Regions from separate parts of the Streptomyces sp. NPDC048523 genome, predicted to be linked through region 1. Evidence: riboswitches for the same ligand, from Rfam matches in the RefSeq annotation. Region 1 holds a riboswitch; each other region holds the start of a gene.
The links. A riboswitch is a leader RNA that binds a small molecule or an ion and turns the genes downstream of it on or off. The one in region 1 is predicted to bind thiamine pyrophosphate.
Positions count from the first base shown of each region.

Region 2: linked by a shared signal. The riboswitch ahead of thiO (glycine oxidase ThiO) and the one ahead of ACGFWE_RS36120 (thiamine ABC transporter substrate-binding protein) in region 1 are both predicted to bind thiamine pyrophosphate.
Region 3: linked by a shared signal. The riboswitch ahead of thiC (phosphomethylpyrimidine synthase ThiC) and the one ahead of ACGFWE_RS36120 (thiamine ABC transporter substrate-binding protein) in region 1 are both predicted to bind thiamine pyrophosphate.

Region 1 is NZ_JBICWQ010000009.1:113,029-119,314, reverse strand. Features, by position in the region: gene ACGFWE_RS36130 (ABC transporter ATP-binding protein) at 1-130, opposite strand, end outside; gene ACGFWE_RS36125 (iron ABC transporter permease) at 130-1,800, opposite strand; gene ACGFWE_RS36120 (thiamine ABC transporter substrate-binding protein) at 1,776-2,846, opposite strand; TPP riboswitch at 2,843-2,950, opposite strand; gene rlmN (23S rRNA (adenine(2503)-C(2))-methyltransferase RlmN) at 2,978-4,084, opposite strand; gene ACGFWE_RS36110 (hypothetical protein) at 4,347-5,201, shown strand.
Region 2 is NZ_JBICWQ010000002.1:228,298-234,583, reverse strand. Features, by position in the region: gene ACGFWE_RS10010 (thiazole synthase) at 1-280, opposite strand, end outside; gene thiS (sulfur carrier protein ThiS) at 284-484, opposite strand; gene thiO (glycine oxidase ThiO) at 481-1,644, opposite strand; TPP riboswitch at 1,642-1,753, opposite strand; gene ACGFWE_RS09995 (hypothetical protein) at 1,806-2,156, shown strand; gene ACGFWE_RS09990 (FAD-dependent oxidoreductase) at 2,189-3,409, shown strand; gene ACGFWE_RS09985 (hypothetical protein) at 3,502-3,669, shown strand; gene ACGFWE_RS09980 (Rv2175c family DNA-binding protein) at 4,056-4,427, shown strand; gene thiE (thiamine phosphate synthase) at 4,522-5,172, shown strand; gene metF (methylenetetrahydrofolate reductase [NAD(P)H]) at 5,305-6,228, shown strand; gene ACGFWE_RS09965 (hypothetical protein) at 6,285-6,286, shown strand, end outside.
Region 3 is NZ_JBICWQ010000005.1:200,028-206,313, reverse strand. Features, by position in the region: gene ACGFWE_RS26500 (IclR family transcriptional regulator) at 1-223, shown strand, start outside; gene ACGFWE_RS26495 (SsgA family sporulation/cell division regulator) at 321-758, shown strand; gene ACGFWE_RS26490 (YibE/F family protein) at 1,484-2,983, opposite strand; TPP riboswitch at 3,289-3,478, shown strand; gene thiC (phosphomethylpyrimidine synthase ThiC) at 3,471-5,249, shown strand; gene ACGFWE_RS26480 (hypothetical protein) at 5,339-6,202, opposite strand.

The DNA of each region.
Region 1 (6,286 bases):
GTGTCGACTTCCCGCTGCCACTGGGCCCGAGCACACACACGAGCTCGTGCTCGGCGACATCGAGACCGACCCCGTCGAGGACGGCCCGCCCGCCGAACCGAACCGTCGCGTCCTCGAGGCTCAGCAGCATCAGAACTCCCCGGTCCGGTCGGTCCGCAGCCGTTCGAGCACCAGCAGCGCCACCGCGCACACCACCATCAGGATCGTCGAAAGGGCCATCGCCTGGCCGTAGTTGAGGTCGCCGGCCCGCCCGAGCAGCCGGGCCACGGCAACCGGCAGGGTCGGGTTGTCGGGCCGTGCGATGAACACGGTCGCCCCGAACTCGCCCAACGACACGGCGAAGGCGAAGCCCGCCGCGATCAGCAACGCCCGCCGCACCATGGGCAGATCGACCTCCCGCCACACCCGCCACGGGGAGGCCCCGAGCACCGCCGCGGCCTCCCGCAGCCGGTGGTCCACGGCCCGCAGCACCGGCAGCATGGTCCGCACGACGAAGGGCACCCCGACCAGCGCCTGGGCGAGCGGCACCAGGATCCAGGACTGCCTGAGGTCCAGCGGCGGCTCGTCGAGGGAGATCAGGAACCCGAAGCCCACGGTCACCGCGGACACCCCGAGCGGCAGCATCAGCAGCGCGTCGAAGCCCCGTACGAACCGCCCCGCGTCCCGCCGCGTCAGCGCGGCCGCCGCCAGGCCCCCGACCGCCACCGCGATGGCGGTCGCGGCGAGGGCGTACTCCAGCGAGTTCCCGACCGCCTCGATCGGCGCGACGAGGAAGATCCCGCCGTCGCTGCGGGTCAGCGCCCGGTAGTAGCCGAAGCCGGGGGCATCCAGCGACCGCTGGACGAGCACCGCGAGCGGCAGCACGAGGAGTACGGCGACACAGCCCACGACCCCGGCCAGCAACCCCCGCTCCCCCGCGCCGCGCGGCCGCCGGGCGGTCAGCGACGCGTCCACGAGCCGCAGCGCGGTCTCCCGGCGCCGTACGGTCCACGCGTGCAGGGCGAGGACCGCGCCCACCGCGACGAACTGGATCAGCGTCAGCACGGCGGCCGTGGACAGGTCGAAGATCTCGGAGGTCTGCCGGTAGATCTCCACTTCGAGGGTCGAGAAGGTCGGCCCGCCGAGGATCTGCACCACGCCGAAGGAGGTGAAGGTGAAGAGGAACACCATGAGAGCGGCGGCGGCCACGGCGGGCCCGAGTGCCGGGAGCGTGACCGTCCGCCAGGCCCGGAGCCGGGACGCGCCCAGCATTCGCGCGGCCTCCTCCTGACGCGGATCCAACTGGGCCCACAGGCCGCCGACGGTCCGTACGACGACCGCGTAGTTGAAGAAGACATGCGCGAGCAGGATCGCCCACACGGTGGTGTCCAGCCGTACGCCCCACAGGTCGTCCAGCAGCCCGCCGCGTCCCACCAGCGCCAGGAAGGCCGTACCGACGACGACCGTCGGCAGCACGAAGGGGACGGTGACCACGGCCCGCAGGATCTGCTTGCCGGGGAAGTCGAAGCGCGCGAAGACGTACGCGCCGGGGAGCGCGATCAGGAGCGTGAGCGCGGTGGAGGCGAGCGCCTGCCAGGTGGTGAACCACAGGACGTGCCGGATGTCCGGCTGGGCGAGGACGTCGGCGATCCTGCCGAAATGCCAGGTCCCGCCCGCCTTGAGTCCGCGCGTGACGATCGCGGCGACGGGATAGGCGAAGAAGACGGCGAAGAACGCGACGGGCACGGCCACGAGTCCGAGCCGGGCCGCCGCGTTCTTGACGCCCTTGCGGGGCCTTACTTCAGTACGAGCGAGGTCCATGACTTGACCCAGTCGTCACGGTTGTCGGCGATCTTCGCCGGGTCCATGGTCTCGGGATCCTTGGCCTGCGGACCGTAGGCGGTGAACTCGGCCGGCACCTGGGCGCCGTCGATGACCGGATAGACGAACATGTTGAGCGGCATGTCCTGCTGGAACTCCTTGGTGAGCAGGAAGTCCACGAGGGCCTTGCCGCCCTTGGTGTTCTTCGCGTTGCTCAGCAGTCCGGCGTACTCGATCTGCCGGAAGCAGGTGCCCTGCGCGACCCCGGTGGGGGCGGTCTTCGGCTTCGGGTCGGCGTAGATCACCTCGGCGGGCGGCGAGGAGGCGTACGACACGACGAGCGGCCGGTCGGCCTTCGCCTTCTTGCCCCCGGCGGAACCGGAGAACTCCTCGTTGTAGGCCTGCTCCCAGCCGTCGACGACCTTGACGCCGTTGGCCTTGAGCTTCTTCCAGTAACCCTGCCAGCCGTCGTCTCCGTACTTCGCGGCCGTGCCGAGGAGGAAGCCGAGGCCCGGCGAGGAGGTGGAGGCGTTCTCGGTGACGAGGAGGTTCTTGTAGGCGGGCTTGATCAGATCGTCGTACGACGTCGGCGGCTGGAGCTTGTGCGCGGTGAAGTAGGCCTTGTCGTAGTTGACGCAGATGTCACCGGTGTCGATGGGCGTGACCTTGTCCCCGTCGACCCGGTACCCGGTCTTGATCCGATCGGCGCCCTTGGCCTCGTACGGCTGGAAGAGGCCGTTGTCGAGCGCGCGGGACAGCAGCGTGTTGTCGACACCGAAGAAGACGTCGCCCTGCGGGTTGTCCTTGGTGAGGATCGCCTTGTTGACGGCCTGCCCGGCGTCGCCGTCCTCCAGGACCTTGACCCGGTAGCCGGACTTCTTCTCGAAGTCGGCGAGGACGCTCTTGGAGACGGCCCACGAGTCGTGGCTGACGAGCGTGACGGTCTTGGAGCCGGAGCTTGCGGAGTCGTCGGACGACGAGCCGCACGCGGACAGCGTGACCAGGCCCAGGCCGACGACGACAGCACAGAACTTCTTGTTGTTCACGGTGATGACCGAACTTCCTACCCAGAATGACCTGGGCGAGGTTCAGAGGGTCTGCGGCCCGATTGCCGCACTCTCAGCGCTGTGGCGCTCCCCTGTCGGATATGAAGATGTACGTACGTACGGTCGTCAGACTACCGCTCGGTGGCCGCGAGCTGGCCACAGGCCCCGTCGATCTCCTGCCCACGGGTGTCCCGGACCGTCACCGGCACACCGTGGGCGGCGATGGCCTCCACGAAGGCCTTCTCGTCCTCGGGCCGGGAGGCGGTCCACTTGGACCCCGGAGTCGGGTTCAGCGGGATGAGGTTGACGTGTACCGGCTTGCCCTTGAGCAGCCGTCCCAGCCGGTCACCGCGCCACGCCTGGTCGTTGATGTCCCGGATCAGCGCGTACTCGATGGACAGCCGGCGCCCGCTCTTCTCGACGTACTCGAACCCGGCGTCGAGGACCTCGCGCACCTTCCACCGCGTGTTCACGGGGACGAGGGTGTCGCGCAGTTCGTCGTCGGGGGCGTGCAGGGAGATCGCGAGCCGGCACTTGAAGCCCTCGTCGGAGAACCGCTGGATCGCGGGCACCAGCCCGACGGTCGACACGGTGATACCGCGCTGCGAGAGCCCGAGCCCGTCGGGGGCGGGATCGGTGAGCGCGCGAATGGAGCCGACGACACGCTTGTAGTTGGCGAGCGGCTCACCCATGCCCATGAAGACGATGTTGGACAGCCGAGCGGGCCCGCCCGGAACCTCCCCGTCCCGCAGCGCCCGCATCCCGTCCACGATCTGATGCACGATCTCGGCGGTGGACAGATTGCGATCGAGCCCGGCCTGCCCGGTGGCACAGAAGGGGCAGTTCATGCCACAGCCCGCCTGCGAGCTGATGCACATGGTCACCCGGTCCGGGTACCGCATCAGCACCGACTCCACGAGCGTCCCGTCGAACAGCCGCCACAGCGTCTTGCGCGTGGTCCCCTGGTCGGTCGACAGATGCCGTACGACGGTCATCAGCTCGGGAAGCAACGCCTCCTGGAGCTTGCCGCGCGAGCCCGCCGGGATGTCCGTCCACTGCGCCGGGTCGTGCGCGTACCGCGCGAAGTAGTGCTGCGAGAGCTGCTTCGCACGAAACGGCTTCTCCCCGATCCCGGCCACGACCTCCTTGCGCTCGGCGGGCGTGAGGTCGGCGAGATGCCGCGGCGGCTTCTTGGCTCCGCGGGGGGCGATGAAAGTGAGTTCTCCGGGTGCAGGCATAACCCTTCCAGTGTGGCAGATCAACTCGCGGAGCCCAGGCCAGAGCGGGGTGGGGGTGGTCACCCGTGGGTGCCGACTGTCGACGTTGGTCGGCTTCGGACGGCCCAGGGACGGCCCAGGGACGGCCCAGGACTTAGCCATGCCTTCAACTGCCAGAACCCCGAGGTAGTCCCGTCTCGACCATGCTGGCCTTCCGGTCGACCCCTCGATGTCGGTGCCGTCTGGGATGCTAATGATCCATTGAGAGGAAGGTGCCGTCGCAATGATGTCGACAAATAGGCGTGCAGAAATCGAACGACTGGTCGATGAGGCCTACGAAATCGAATCACTTGTTTCTAAATGGCAACAGCGAGGAACTGTAACGCGAGACGAGCTAAGGGCAGGGCAGGAGAGGTATCAGTCTTGGTACGTGCGAGCCACCCCCCTCATCTCAGAGATTTCCCGCGAGCAGTTCAAAGATATGTACGAAGGCGGCGCGGTTATCAAACGAATCAAGTCGTTCCTTGCAAAGCCTCTAGAAGTGAACCAATTCTACGATCCCACATCGCCAGATTCGCCATTTCCGAAGTGGTCCCATCCGTATTCTTCGACTTTCCTCGAATGTTTCCACACTCAACGCTCACTGCTTCAGGCGGAGATCTACACAGTCGCCGAGGTCTCCCCACTGCTGGCGGAAATCGCAGAAGCGTTCACCAGGTTCCCGAGTTTTTTGCAGTCCTTGCAAAACTCAAAGAAGCCGAACGTGCCACCACCCACGATCCAAAAGGAAGAAGATCTACAGGTGCTGGTGGGTGCTTGTCTTCGTTTGATGTACGACGATGTCCGCCCAGAGGACTACGTACCGGAGCATGGAGGCGGCCGGTCTCGGGTTGACTTCCTCCTGCCAACAGTTGGCATTGTTGTCGAGACGAAGATGACACGTGAATCACTTACCGATAGGAGAGTGGGCGAAGAACTTGCAATTGACTGGAACAGATACGCAAAGCATCCAGACTGTCGGGGTATTTTTGCTCTGGTGTACGACCCGAACCGATACTTGACCAACCCCGCCGGACTGCAATCCGACTTGACACAGGATCAAGGAAACCCTGCAACCAGAGTTCTAGTGATCCGCTGAGTCAGAGGTCGAATGATTCTCAATGCCCAAGTTGAGCCCACGGGGCCGCTAGTTGGTGGAGTACGACCCCGTGCGGTACACAGAATTTGCGGTTTGACGTCATCCTTATCAGGTCGATCACGGGCCCCATGGGAAGTGGCGAGACCCTAATCTGGTGAGGTTCTCTCGACCGTTGGGGGCTGCTCTCGTACACGCGTGTCCGCTGCTGTTGGTGTCAGCCGTTGATGTCAGACATCAATCAGTGGCTTGACAGTTCCCTGCGTCCGTCCCGCCGAGCAGCCTCTACGTTGGGTTGCGTAGTACTTCACCCGCAATAGCAACGAACGAGTTGTACGTGGGCCCAAGCTCAAGGTGCTCGTAACACGCCTGGCGTACTGCTATGTCGGGCGCCGATGTTTCGACGGCGTGAGCCCACTCCTTCATCAGGTAGACGGCAGCCATCACTGTAGCCATGAGCTCACCCACTGCGCTGCGTAGCTCAGGTGGTCCCCACAGATCCAGTTGACGGCTCACCGGTGCCATGGAGACCGACAGAGTGTCCACGGCCTGGTGATGTTCGTCAGCGGGCAGTTCCCCGCGTCCAAGAGCGCCTACCGACCGCGCCAAGGCTCCAGTCAGCTCCGAGTAATGCTCCATGAGCTGTGAACACGCCGACCGTCGATGCTCCCGCGCCCAATGACGGTGTTCAATCTCTGCCTGATCCTGCGTCTGCTTCAGGAGAGCCGCAGAGGTCTTCTCTGCGCCGATTCGCGCCCCGCGCACTGCGGCTACACCTCCAGCCACAGCGCCTCCGAGTGCGCCGACCATGCCAGCCACACCAGCAATAACCGCTGCCACCCCCGCGTCCATCCATCCATAGTGGATCACCGCGAAGGCAGTTGAGAGTCGTTCCTACAGATTGAGGGTGGCCGCCTCGCGACCTGCTTCACCCACCACTCACCCCAGCTCCCATCCCGTCCGCCGTCGACCCACACACTGTGGAGCGGGCGTGGTTCATGGCGTCCAGGTGGAGCGCGCCACTGTACGAACGACCTGGACGCCATGGGCCGCGTCTGCTCGGCTCTGCCTGGGTCGATGGTGGACGG
Region 2 (6,286 bases), on a different contig from region 1:
TGCCGAGCGCCTCGCGCGCGAGGCGGGCCGTCAGGACCGCCTCCCCGGCGGTGAAACAGCCCGCCGTGTTCGGGAGCACCCGGATGCCGAGCTTCTCCAGCACGGACAGCACCGAGCCGTGCACCGAAGGGTTCACCCGCCGCATCGCGACCGTCGTCAGCTCCGTGCCGGAGGCGACCAGCGCCCGCTCCAGCACCTCCGGGCTGGGCGCGCCGCCCGTGCCCATGATCAGCCGGGACGAGAAGGACGTACCGCCGATGGCAAAGGGATCGTCGGCCATGGGTCAGCCTCCTTGGACGGCGGTGAGGACTTCCACGCGGTCTCCCTCGGCGAGGGGCGTCGAGGGCCACTGCGTGCGCGGGACGACGGTCTCGTTGAGCGCGGCGGCCACCCCGGAGGGCGCCGGCGTCAGCGCCCGTACGACGATGTCGAGAGCCGTGCCGGGAGCGAACTCCCTCGGCTCTCCGTTGACGGAGATGTTCATACCGGCTGCTCCAGGAGCTCCGTGGCGGCGAAGCGCCTCGGGGTGAACGGGCGTGCCACGTCGGGGAGCTCACCGGTCGTCAGGACGTGCGCCATGGCGTCCCCGGTGATCGGCGTGAGCAGCACGCCATTGCGATAGTGGCCGGTCGCGAGCACCAGCCCGGCCAGTTCCGTGGGTCCGAGCAGCGGGGCGTTGTCCGGGGAGCCCGGGCGCAGTCCCGCGCGGGTCTCTGTGAGCGGCAGTTCGGTGATGCCGGGGACGAGTTCGTGGGCGTCCCGCAGCAGCTCGTACACCCCGCCCGCGGTCACCGTCGTGTCCCACCCCAGCTCCTCGCTGGTCGCGCCGATCACCAGCTCGCCGTTCTCCCGCGGCACCAGATAGACCTGGCTGCCGCGGACCACGGCCCGCACCGTGCGGCTCAGGAAGGGCGCGTAGCGCGGAGGAACGGTCAGCCGGAGCACCTGGCCCTTGACGGGCCGTACCGGGGGCAGGACGTCCGCGGGGATCCCTTCGAGGCGGCCGCTGAGGCTTCCGGCGGCGAGCACCACCTGGCCCCCGCCCAGCTCGTCGCCGTCAGTCGTGGTGACCCCCGCGGCCCGGTCCCCCGCGACACGGAGGCCCTTGGCCCACGCGCGGTGGAAGACGACACCCGCCTGCTCGCACGCGGCCAGCAACGCGCGCGTGAGGCGGCGCGGATCGATCTGGTGGTCGCCGTCCACCCGCAGCCCGCCCCGCACCCCGGGCGCGAGCATCGGCTCCAGCCGACGGCACTCCCGGCCGGACAGCCACTCCGACTCCAGCCCCGACTGCCGCTGGAGCGCGTGCAGTTCGCGCAGGTGGGCGCGGTCGTCGGCGTCCAGGGCGACGGCGAGCGTGCCGCACCGGCGGTAACCGAGATCCTGTCCGGTCAGTTCGGTGAGCTCGGCCACGAAGGCGGGATAGCGCTGGGCGGAGGCGAGGTTCAGGCCCAGCAGGGTCTGCTCGCCGTAGTGCAGTTCGGTGACCGCGGCCAGCATCCCGGCGGCCACCTGGGCGGCCCCGCCGCCCGGCTCGGGGTCCACGACGGCCGTGGTGAGACCGCGCTGCGCGGCCCGCCAGGCCGTGACCAGGCCGATGATGCCGCCCCCGACGACGAGGACGTCTGACGTACGTGAGGACATGGGCGTCCAGCCCCTCCCTTCGCCGGCATGACCCGGATCAGGTTCGTACGGTCGGAGGCCGCCAGCCTCCCTCTCAGCCCGGTGCGTCCGGGCTCCCGCGAGTGCTCTACGTTGGCCACCCTAGCCCGTGCCCGTGTGCCGCTGTAAGGGAGCCTCGCGCCATGTCCCGCTCGCTCGACGGTCTCGTCCTCGCCCCGGTGGCCGATCAGGCACCGGGTCAGGTGGGGACGCGGACCCGGTTCACCTACCACGAGAAGGACGGGGAGATCTGGGCCGAGTACGCGGGCGGCGACGTCGTACGCGGCCATCTCGTCGGCACGCGCGCGGGGGACCGTCTCGACTTCCGGTACGTCCAGCTCAAGCCCGACGGGACGACATCCTCCGGGCACTGTGTCTCGACGGTCGTGGAGCTTCCCGACGGCCGGGTGCGGCTGGAGGAGACGTGGGAGTGGGAGTCGCAGCCGGGCAGCGGGACGAGCGTTGTGGAGCAGGTCACGGAGCACGACTCCTGACTGACTGATTGTCAGGTGACTATGGTGATCAAATGAGCGAGCAGATGCAGGCGCAGGCGCAGCGGCGGGTGGTCGTGGTCGGCGCGGGCATGGCCGGGGTGCAGACCGCGGTCGCCCTGCGTGAACAGGGCTTCACGGGAACCGTCACGCTGATCGGCGCGGAGCCCCATCAGCCGTACGACCGTCCGCCGCTCTCCAAGGCCGTGCTGCTGGGCAAGGCCGAGGGATCCGCCTTCGACCTTGACTTCGAGGCCCTCGGCATCGAACTGCAGCTCGGCCGCGAGGCACTGGGCGTGCGCCCCGACGCGCACGAGCTGGACACCGAGGCCGGGCCCTGCCCGTACGACGTCCTGGTCATCGCCACCGGCGCCGAGCCGATCCGGCTGCCCGGCACGGAGGGCGTGCCCGGCGTGCATCTGCTGCGCACCCTCGACGACGCCGAGCGGCTGCGCCCCGTGCTCGCCCGGCAGCACGACATCGTGGTCGTCGGCGCGGGCTGGATCGGCGCCGAGTTCGCCACCGCCGCGCGTGAGTCGGGCTGCGCGGTGACGGTCGTGGAAGCCGCCGACCGGCCCCTCGCGGGCGCGCTGCCCGCCGAGGTGGCCGCGCCGATGGCCTCCTGGTACGCCGACGCCGGGGCCGATCTGCGGACGAACGCGCGCGTGGAGCGCGTCGAGCCGGGCGCGGTCGTCCTGGACGACGGTTCCCGGGTGGCCGCGGGCGCTGTGGTGGTCGGTATCGGCGCCCGGCCCGCCACGGCCTGGCTCGCCCGTTCCGGCATCGAGCTGGGCGCCCACCGCGAGGTCCTCGCCGACGACCGGCTGCGCACCTCCGCGCCGGACGTCTACGCGGTCGGCGACTGCGCCTCCTTCCCCTCGGCGAGGTACGGCGAGCGCCTGCTGGTCCACCACTGGGACAACGCCCTCCAGGGCCCCCGCACGGTGGCCGCCGACATCCTGGGCGAGACCCCCACGGTCTACGACCCGGTCCCGTACTTCTGGTCCGAGCAGTTCGGCCGCTTCGTCCAGTACGCCGGCCACCACGCGTCCGCCGACACGACCCTGTGGCGCGGCGAGCCGTCCGGTCCCGCCTGGACGGTGTGCTGGCTGCGCGAGAACCGCCTGGTGGCCCTCCTGGCGGTGGGCCGGCCCCGCGACCTGGCCCAGGGCCGCCGCCTGATCGAGGCGGGCACGGAGATGGACCCGGAACTCCTGGCAGACCCGGCGAGACCGCTCAAGGCGGCGACGGCGTAGGCGGCCCGGGCCCGGCGATTCCGGAGCGGCGAGGGCGTGGGCGGCCCGGTCCGGCCACGGAGGTCGGCGATGGCACCGGCAAGGTCGCCCCGGTGAAGGCCTCCGGCAAGGGCGACGAGTCCGTCGCCTTCTCCGTCGCCTCCGACATGGACGACGAGGCGACCGGACCCCGTATGCCGCCGCCGGCGACCACGGCGGAGGCGGACCACCGTGTCGTGACCCGGGCAAGGCCCTTCCGTCGCGGCGGCGCAGTCGGGTGATGCTTGACGCGCCTGACCTGCCGGCGGTCACGCTTTCGGCCGTCTGGGCAGGGTGTCGGCGACGGGTCGCGGTCGGCGAATTGCGGTGCCGGGTCGCTCGGCGGCGCGGCCTGGGGGTGCCTGATGCCCCTGACCTGCCGGCGCCACGCTTGGGCTTTCCGGGCGAGGCGCCGCGCAATCGGACGCCACCGGCGATCACAATGGCGCGTCGGCCGGCGGCTTGGTCCGGTGGCGCGACCCGGTACTGCTCGATGCCCCTGACCTGCTGCCGGCCTCTCTTTCGGCCCCTGGGCCACCCTGACCGCACCCGGCGATCAGCCATTCCGTCGCCCCGTCGGAGGTGCCCCGGCTTCCGACTGTCAGTGCGGGATGGCACGCTTAATCCCGTGACCGAGATTGACGCAAAGATCGATGCTCTCGTCCCCGCCTGGCTCACCCTCCCCGACATCGCAGAGATGCTCGATGTCGAGGTGACGCGTGTGCGGCAGCTGGTCAAGGAGGGCCAGCTCATCGCCGTACGCCGTGGTGAGAACCGCGCGCTGCACGTGCCCGCCGCCTTCATCGACGTGGCCGAGCAGAAGGTCGTCAAGGGCCTGACCGGGACCCTGACGCTCCTGAGGGACGACGGCTTCACCGACGAAGAGATGCTGGAGTGGCTCTTCACGCCCGACGACAGCCTGCCCGGCACCCCCGCGCAGGCCCTGAGCGAGAATCGCGGCACGGAGGTGAAGCGCCGGGCCCAGGCGCTCGCCGTCTGATCCGAACCACACCGGCGTACGGGCCGTGACCACCGAGGCCACGGCCACGGTCCGGCACGGCCCGTACGCCACCGAACCCGGGGGAGACACACGCATGCCCGACACCGCCCGCACCCAGCTCGCCGACGCCCGCGTGTACCTGTGCACGGACGCCCGCAGGCGCCAGGGCGACCTCGCCGAGTTCCTGGACGCGGTCCTGGCCGGCGGTGTCGACATCGTTCAGCTGCGGGACAAGGGCATGGAGGCGGCCGAGGAACTTGAGCATCTGCGGGTGTTCGCCGACGCCTGCGCGCGGCACGGCAAGCTTCTCGCGGTCAACGACCGGGCCGACGTCGCCCACGCGGCCGGTGCCGACGTACTGCATCTGGGCCAGGGCGACCTGCCCGTGCCCGCCGCCCGCGCGATCCTTGGCGACGACATCCTCATAGGCCGCTCCACCCACGCCGAGTCGGAGGCCGCCGCGGCCGCCGTGCAGGACGGCGTGGACTACTTCTGCACCGGCCCCTGCTGGCCGACCCCCACCAAGCCGGGCCGGCACGCCCCCGGTCTCGACCTGGTCCGGTACACCGCGGCCCTCGGCACCGACCGCCCCTGGTTCGCCATCGGGGGCATCGACCTCGGCAACCTCGACGAGGTCCTGGAGGCCGGTGCCCGCCGGGTCGTGGTCGTCCGGGCGATCACCGAGGCCGACGATCCGGGCGCGGCCGCCGCGGAGTTCGCGAAGCGGTTGCGTGACACGCGGTGACGGGCCGGTGCCGACCGGGGAGGCCGGTCGCATGATCGGCCCGGTGTCCGAAGGATGGACAACAAGTCGACAAAACGGGCAAATTTCCCTGATCTGGTTGGGTGACCGCTGCCCCCTGGCTAACCTGCCGGTATGGCCCTAGGAACCGCATCCACCAGGACTGACCGCGCACGCACCGTGCGCGACATGCTCGCCGCGGGAAAGACGACGTACTCCTTCGAGTTCTCGGCGCCGAAGACCCCCAAAGGCGAGCGGAACCTGTGGAGCGCGCTCAGGAGGGTCGAGGCGGTCGCCCCGGACTTCGTCTCCGTCACCTACGGCGCCGGCGGCTCCACCCGCGCGGGCACCGTCAAGGAGACCCAGCAGATCGTCGCGGACACCACCCTGACCCCGGTCGCCCACCTCACCGCGGTCAACCACTCCATCGCGGAACTGCGCAACATCATCGGCCAGTACGCCGACGCCGGGATCCGCAACATGCTGGCCGTGCGCGGCGACCCGCCCGGCGACCCGATGGCCGAGTGGGTGGCGCATCCCCAGGGCCTGACCTACGCCGCCGAACTCGTCCGGCTCATCAAGGAGTCGGGCGACTTCTGTGTCGGTGTCGCCGCCTTCCCGGAGATGCACCCGCGCTCCGCCGACTGGGACACCGACGTCGCGCGCTTCGTGGACAAGTGCCGTGCCGGCGCCGACTACGCCATCACCCAGATGTTCTTCCAGCCGGAGTCCTATCTGCGGCTGCGTGACCGAGTCGACGCGGCGGGCTGCGCGACCCCCGTCATCCCGGAGATCATGCCCGTGACCAGCGTCCGGATGCTGGAGCGGCTACCACAGCTCAGTAACGCGATCATCCCCTCCGTCCTGAAAGAGCGGATCCTCACAGCAAAGGACGATCCGGCCGCTGTACGCTCAATCGGAATCGAGTTCGCCACGGAGTTCTGCGCGCGGCTGCTGTCCGAGGGAGTGCCCGGACTGCACTTCATCACGCTCAACAACTCCACGGCCTCGCTGGAAATCTACGAAAACCTGGGTCTGCACCATCCACCGCAGGCCTAGACCGGCCGCACGGACATACGACACACTGCGTAGCGGTCACTGGGAGAGGGGCGTACAT
Region 3 (6,286 bases), on a different contig from region 1:
GCGCCTGGAACGGACCGCGCGGATGGGCCCGGTGATCGAGCGTCAGGAGTATGCGCTGGGGACGGTGTGTGCGGCGATTCCGATCACGCTGGGTAACGCAGCGTCAACGATGGCCATTTCGCTGCCCGTCCATCAGGCGGACCGATTGCTGGCCGCCACCCAGCAATTGCAAGAGGAAATCGGTCGTCTGATGGGTTCGCTCGCGATCTCTATCAGTATCTGAAAACTCACTCCTTGTGATCTGTTGCTCACGTTCAGCAAGATGCCTCAATGTCAGAGGGATCAGTTCCGGCCGACGAAGGCAGATGACGGGGTAGGCGATGCGCGAGTCCGTACAGGCAGAGGTCATGATGAGCTTTCTCGTGTCGGAGGAGCTCTCCTTCCGTATTCCGGTGGAGCTCGGCTACGAGGCCTGCGATCCCTACGCGGTCCGGTTGACTTTCCATCTCCCGGGCGATGCCCCAGTGACCTGGGCTTTCGGTCGCGAGCTGTTGATCGACGGGGTGGGGCGGCCCTGCGGGGAGGGCGATGTACGGGTCGCGCCCGCCGGTTCCGACCTACTGGGCGATGTCCTGATCAGGCTTCAGGTCGGTGGCGACCAGGCCCTGTTCCGCTCGTCGACGGCGCCGATCATTGCCTTCCTCGACCGTACCGACAAGCTGGTGCCGCTGGGCCAGGAGACCGCGCTGGCCGATTTCGACACGCATCTAGACGAGGCACTGGACCGGATCCTGGCGGAGGAGCAGAGCGCGGGCTGACCTCTTACGGCGGCGGGGTGGCGGCTTCCTTCGTCAAAGGGTGGGAGGGTGCAGGAACGCTTCTGCCGGGGCGGGGACGGTCTGGTGGAGTGCAGGGTGGATCAGGCCTGCGTGGTGTTTCTGCCGAGGTGTGGACGTGGCGAATCCTGACGGCGGTGCCCGGCGAGAGGCCGGCGTGGGGGGTGGAAGCGATGTGGCGTGATCCAGTGCGCGTACGCACAGGTGCTATGGCGAGCGGGTCTCCTTGGACGAGTCGAGGAGCCGAAGATCCGAGAACAGTGCCTGGAAACACTGGAACCGCAGCCTGAGAGCCGGGACTCGGAGCTGAGCCCGGGGAACTGAGACCAGTAGACGGGAGCGGGGACTGGGAGCCAGACCGGAATCGGAGCCCCCAGGCATGAGGCGGGATCCGAGAACCCGGGCCGCAACCGAAAGTTTGCAGCCGTGAGCCGTGAGCCGTGAGCCGTGAGCCGTGAGCCGTGAGCCGTGAGCTGGGAACCGTGAGCCGTGAGAACGTGAGCCGGGAACCGGGGAGGGCAGTCCGGAACCAGAGCACCAGCGCAGGGGACTCAGAGCGAGTCCGGGAGCTGGAACGCGGACCGGATGCCGGAAGCCGGGAGCCGGTGGCCGGGATATCCGGAACGGATTCCGATGGCAGGACCCGGAATCCGGAACCTGGATCGGAGTCCGGGAACCGGAACTCCGGCCCACCCCCTCGTCCCCACTCAGTGCTTGCGTCGCCGCCCCTTCCCCCCGCGTCCCATTGCCGGGCGGCGGTCGGCCGTGCCCGCGCTTGTACTGGTGGCCGGTACGGCTGCAGACGTCCCCGTTGCCTCCGCCTCCGTCCCCGGTCGGTCGGCCGAGACCACCAGGGCCGCGAGCACCGTGGTGACCGGTACCGAGGCAACGAGGCCGATCGAGCCGACCAGCGTGCGCACGATCTCCTCCGCCACCAACTCGCTGTTGGCCACGCCCCCCACGCTGGACTGCGCGATCGAGAAGAGCAGCAGCAGCGGCAGCGCCGCGCCGGCGTAGGCGAGGACGAGGGTGTTGACGACGGACGCGATGTGGTCGCGGCCGATCCGGATACCCGCGCGGTACAGCCCCCGCCAGCCCATCGTCGGGTTGGCCTCGTGCAGCTCCCAGACCGCCGAGGTCTGCGTGACCGTCACGTCGTCCAAGACACCGAGCGAGCCGATGATGACGCCGGCGAGCAGCAGACCACTCATGTCGATCGACGGGTACAGGCCGTGGATGAGCCCGGTGTTGTCGTCCGTGTTGCCCGTCAGCGCTGCCCAGCCGATGAACTGCGAGCCGAGGGTACCGATCAGCACCAGCGAGATCAGCGTCCCCAGTACCGCCACGGAGGTCCGGGCCGACAGACCGTGGCACAGATAGAGGGCGATCAGCATGATGGCGCTCGCCCCGATCACCGCCACGAGCAGTGGGTTCGAGCCCTGGAGGATCGCGGGCAGGATGAAGAAGTTCAGCACCATGAAGCTGATGGCCAGCGCGACCAGCGCCATGACTCCGCGCAGCCGCCCGACGACCACGACGGCGAGCGCGAAGATACTGGCGAGCAGCCCCATCGGGAACCTGCGGTTCACGTCGGCGACCGAGTACTGCAAGTCCCTGGGCGCGGAGGGCTCGTACGCGACCACGACCTTCTCGCCCTCGTGCAACTGCCGTGACTGGTCCGGCTGGACGATCTCCGTGAAGGTGCGGCCCTTGTCGTCGCCGGTGTCGACCCGGATCGTCGCCTTCTTGCAGGTGCCGTTCGCCCGTTGCTCGGCGGAGGAGCCCTCGGCGGTTGAGGTGTCCCCGGTGGGGGCCTCACCCGAGGCGTTCACCGACTTGCAGCTGACACTCACGACCTTGGTGACCGTGGCCTGCTGGGTCTGCCGGTCGAAGCCGACTCCGGTGCGTTCGTGTGCCGGGGCGCCGCCGGGCCACAGCACCGCGAGCCCCACCATCACGGCTACGCCGAACGGGATGAGGATCGCCGCGATGACCTTGCGCAGGTGCTTGGATACGGGAGTTGCCGGTCCATGGCCATGACTGTGCGAGTGGCCGTGCCCACCGCCGGAACCGGGCCCGCTCCCATGCCCGTGCGCGTCACCGGGACCTCGCTCGTCACCGGAACCCTGCCCGTCACCGGAACCCTGCCCGTGTCCCTCGCCGCCATGGCCGCCGTCGCCACCCCCCAGGCTGCCATCGCTGCCCAGGCCGCCGTGACTCGCGCCCTGCCCGTGGCCGTAGCCGTGACCGCCGCCATAGCCGCCATCGTGCTCATGTTCATGCTCGCGCCGGCCGCCGGTCTCACCGGCCAGGCGGCCGCCCCGGCCGTCTCCGAAGCCGCCGCGGGAACTGCTGCCGGGGCCGGGCCCAAGGCCGTTTCCGGAGCCCGGTCGGCGCGGAGGCTCGGGAGGCGGGTAAGGAGGCTGATGCGTCGTGGTCACCGACCGATCATCGCAAGAACGACAGGGGCCCTCTGTTCACCGCGCCCGAAGTGACGCTAGCGTGGAGCCACCTTTGTACACGCGGGAGCTCGGAGCACCGGGCTGAGAGGGCGCTGACCTCCGTCCCAGCGATGTTTCACGTGGAACGTCATCTCGACCGAGTGATGTTCCCCACGAAGCGTCGGCAGACGGAAGCCGCTGCGTCGACCGCCGAACCTGTTACCGGGTAATGCCGGCGTAGGGAGTAGGTCTCATGACCATCAAGGACGCGCGCACGCCTGCCTCCGACCAGCTCGACGGGGAGGCCGGGAAGTCCACCGGCTGGCACAAGGCGTACATCGAGGGCTCTCGCCCCGATCTGCGGGTGCCGGTCCGTCAGGTGCACCTCACCAACGGGCAGTCGGTCACGCTGTACGACACGTCGGGCCCGTACACCGATCCGCTCACCGAGACGGACGTCCGCCGGGGCCTCGTGCCACTGCGGGAGAACTGGATCATCGCCCGCGGGGACACCGAGGAGTACGCGGGCCGTCCCATGCGCCCGGAGGACGACGGGATCAAGCACACCTCACCGCGGGGTGGTCTCCGCAACCTCGACGCGGTCTTCCCGGGGAGGTCCCGCCAGCCGCGCCGTAGCCGTGACGGCAAGGCGGTCACGCAGCTCGCCTACGCCCGCCGCGGCGAGGTCACACCGGAGATGGAGTACGTGGCCATCCGGGAGAACGTCTCTCCCGAGGTCGTGCGTGAGGAGATCGCGGCGGGGCGCGCGGTGCTGCCGGCGAACGTCAACCACCCGGAGATCGAGCCGATGATCATCGGCAAGCGGTTCCTGGTGAAGGTCAACGCCAACATCGGCAATTCCGCGGTGACCTCCTCCATCGAGGAGGAGGTCGAGAAGATGACCTGGGCGACCCGGTGGGGAGCCGACACGGTCATGGACCTGTCCACCGGCCGCAACATCCACACCACCCGCGAGTGGGTGCTGCGCAACTCCCCCGTCCCCATCGGCACGGTGCCGCTCTACCAGGCTCTCGAGAAGGTCGACGGTCGCGCCGAGGAGCTGACCTGGGAGATCTACAAGGACACGGTCATCGAGCAGGCCGAGCAGGGCGTGGACTACATGACGGTCCACGCGGGCGTGCGCCTGGCGTACGTACCTCTGACCGCGAACCGCAAGACGGGCATCGTCTCGCGCGGCGGCTCGATCATGGCGGCCTGGTGCCTCGCGCATCACAAGGAGTCGTTCCTGTACGAGAACTTCGAGGAACTGTGCGAGATCCTCGCCGCCTACGACGTCACGTACTCGCTGGGCGACGGCCTCAGGCCCGGCTCGATCGCGGACGCCAACGACGAGGCGCAGTTCGCGGAGTTGCGCACGCTCGGGGAACTCAACCGGATCGCGAAGCGTTTCAACGTACAGACCATGATCGAGGGCCCGGGACACGTCCCGATGCACAAGATCAAGGAGAACATCGACCTTCAGCAGGAGATCTGCGATGAAGCTCCGTTCTATACGCTCGGCCCGCTGACCACCGACGTCGCGCCGGCCTACGACCACATCACCTCCGGCATCGGTGCCGCGATGATCGCCTGGTGGGGCACCGCGATGCTCTGCTACGTCACGCCCAAGGAGCACCTGGGCCTGCCCAACCGTGACGACGTCAAGACGGGTGTCATCACCTACAAGATCGCCGCCCACGCGGCCGACCTCGCCAAGGGACACCCAGGCGCCCAGGAGTGGGACGACGCCCTCTCCGACGCCCGCTTCGAGTTCCGCTGGGAGGACCAGTTCAACCTGGCCCTCGACCCCGACACGGCCCGGGAGTTCCACGACGAGACCCTCCCGGCCGAACCGGCCAAGACGGCCCACTTCTGCTCCATGTGCGGGCCGAAGTTCTGCTCGATGAAGATCTCCCAGGACATCCGCCGCCGTCACGGCGGCAGTCAGGAGGAGATCGAGGAGGGGATGGCGCAGAAGTCGAAGGAGTTCGCGGCGGCGGGCAACCGGGTCTATCTGCCGATCGCCGACTGATGTAGGCGAGCCGTCGGCGGGTGGCCCGTGGCCGGGTCTTCGGCTTGCGCTCCCCGCGGTGGGGGCGCAAGCCGAGGGACTGCCGGGAGTTACTCCGGCTGGTGTTCCGGCCCCCCGAAGTCCGGGCTGGTGTAGTCCGGGCTGGTGAAGCTCGGGCGGGCACCGGAGGCTCCGTCGTCCGGGCTGCTGAAGCCCGGGCGGTCGTAGCCGAGGCTGGGCATCCGGCTGGGCGGTGCGGGCGGTGCCGTGTGGTGCAGTGCGGCGGTGCCGGGATCGGCGAGGGCGTCTCTGAGGAAGGGGAGCAGGCCGCGTTCCAGCAGGGCCTCGCGCCAGGCGTCCTTCGCCCGTGCCACCTCCTCGCTGAGTTCGCCGTACGCCGCGTCCGGCGAGGGCCGGTTGTGCAGTGCGGTGAGCAGCAGGCCGCAGGCGGCGACCAGGATCGCGGCCGCGGTCAGGGCGCCGAACACCCATCCGATAGTGATCATGGCGTGGGCGAACGCCGGCGGTGGGCTGAGCATCTGGAGGACGTAACCCACGAGCAGGAAGATCGCCGCGGCGATTCCGGCGAGGACGGGCGTCAGAACGGCGGCGACGGCGACGGCGCCCGCACCGGCGTTCTCGGCGACCTCTCCCATGGTGGTGGCGAGCCCCATCGCACCCGTGCCCGAATCCGCGGGGCGGGGTTCGTGGACGGACGACAGGGTGGACGGCGTCGACGGGCGGCGCTGTTCCTCGCGGACCTTCACGTAGTGCTGGTACTCGGTCGCCGCGGCCGCCGTGATGAGCGCGGTGGCGTTGAGGGCCATGGTGCGCAGCTGTTCGGGATTCAGCCGCTGTCCGACCGCGGCCAGTTCGGGACGGTGTGGTGCGGAGCGCAGCGCCTCGTCGAGGATCCGCTCGTACTCCTGGCGGTCCTCGCTGTGCAGGTGCTGCGGAACGCTGTTCATGTGCATCCCCCGATGCTCCGTAGGGCTTGGGGCTCGCATGCGAACGAGCCGTCGGGCAGAAACGGAGGGGAGCCTGCTACGGATAAGCAG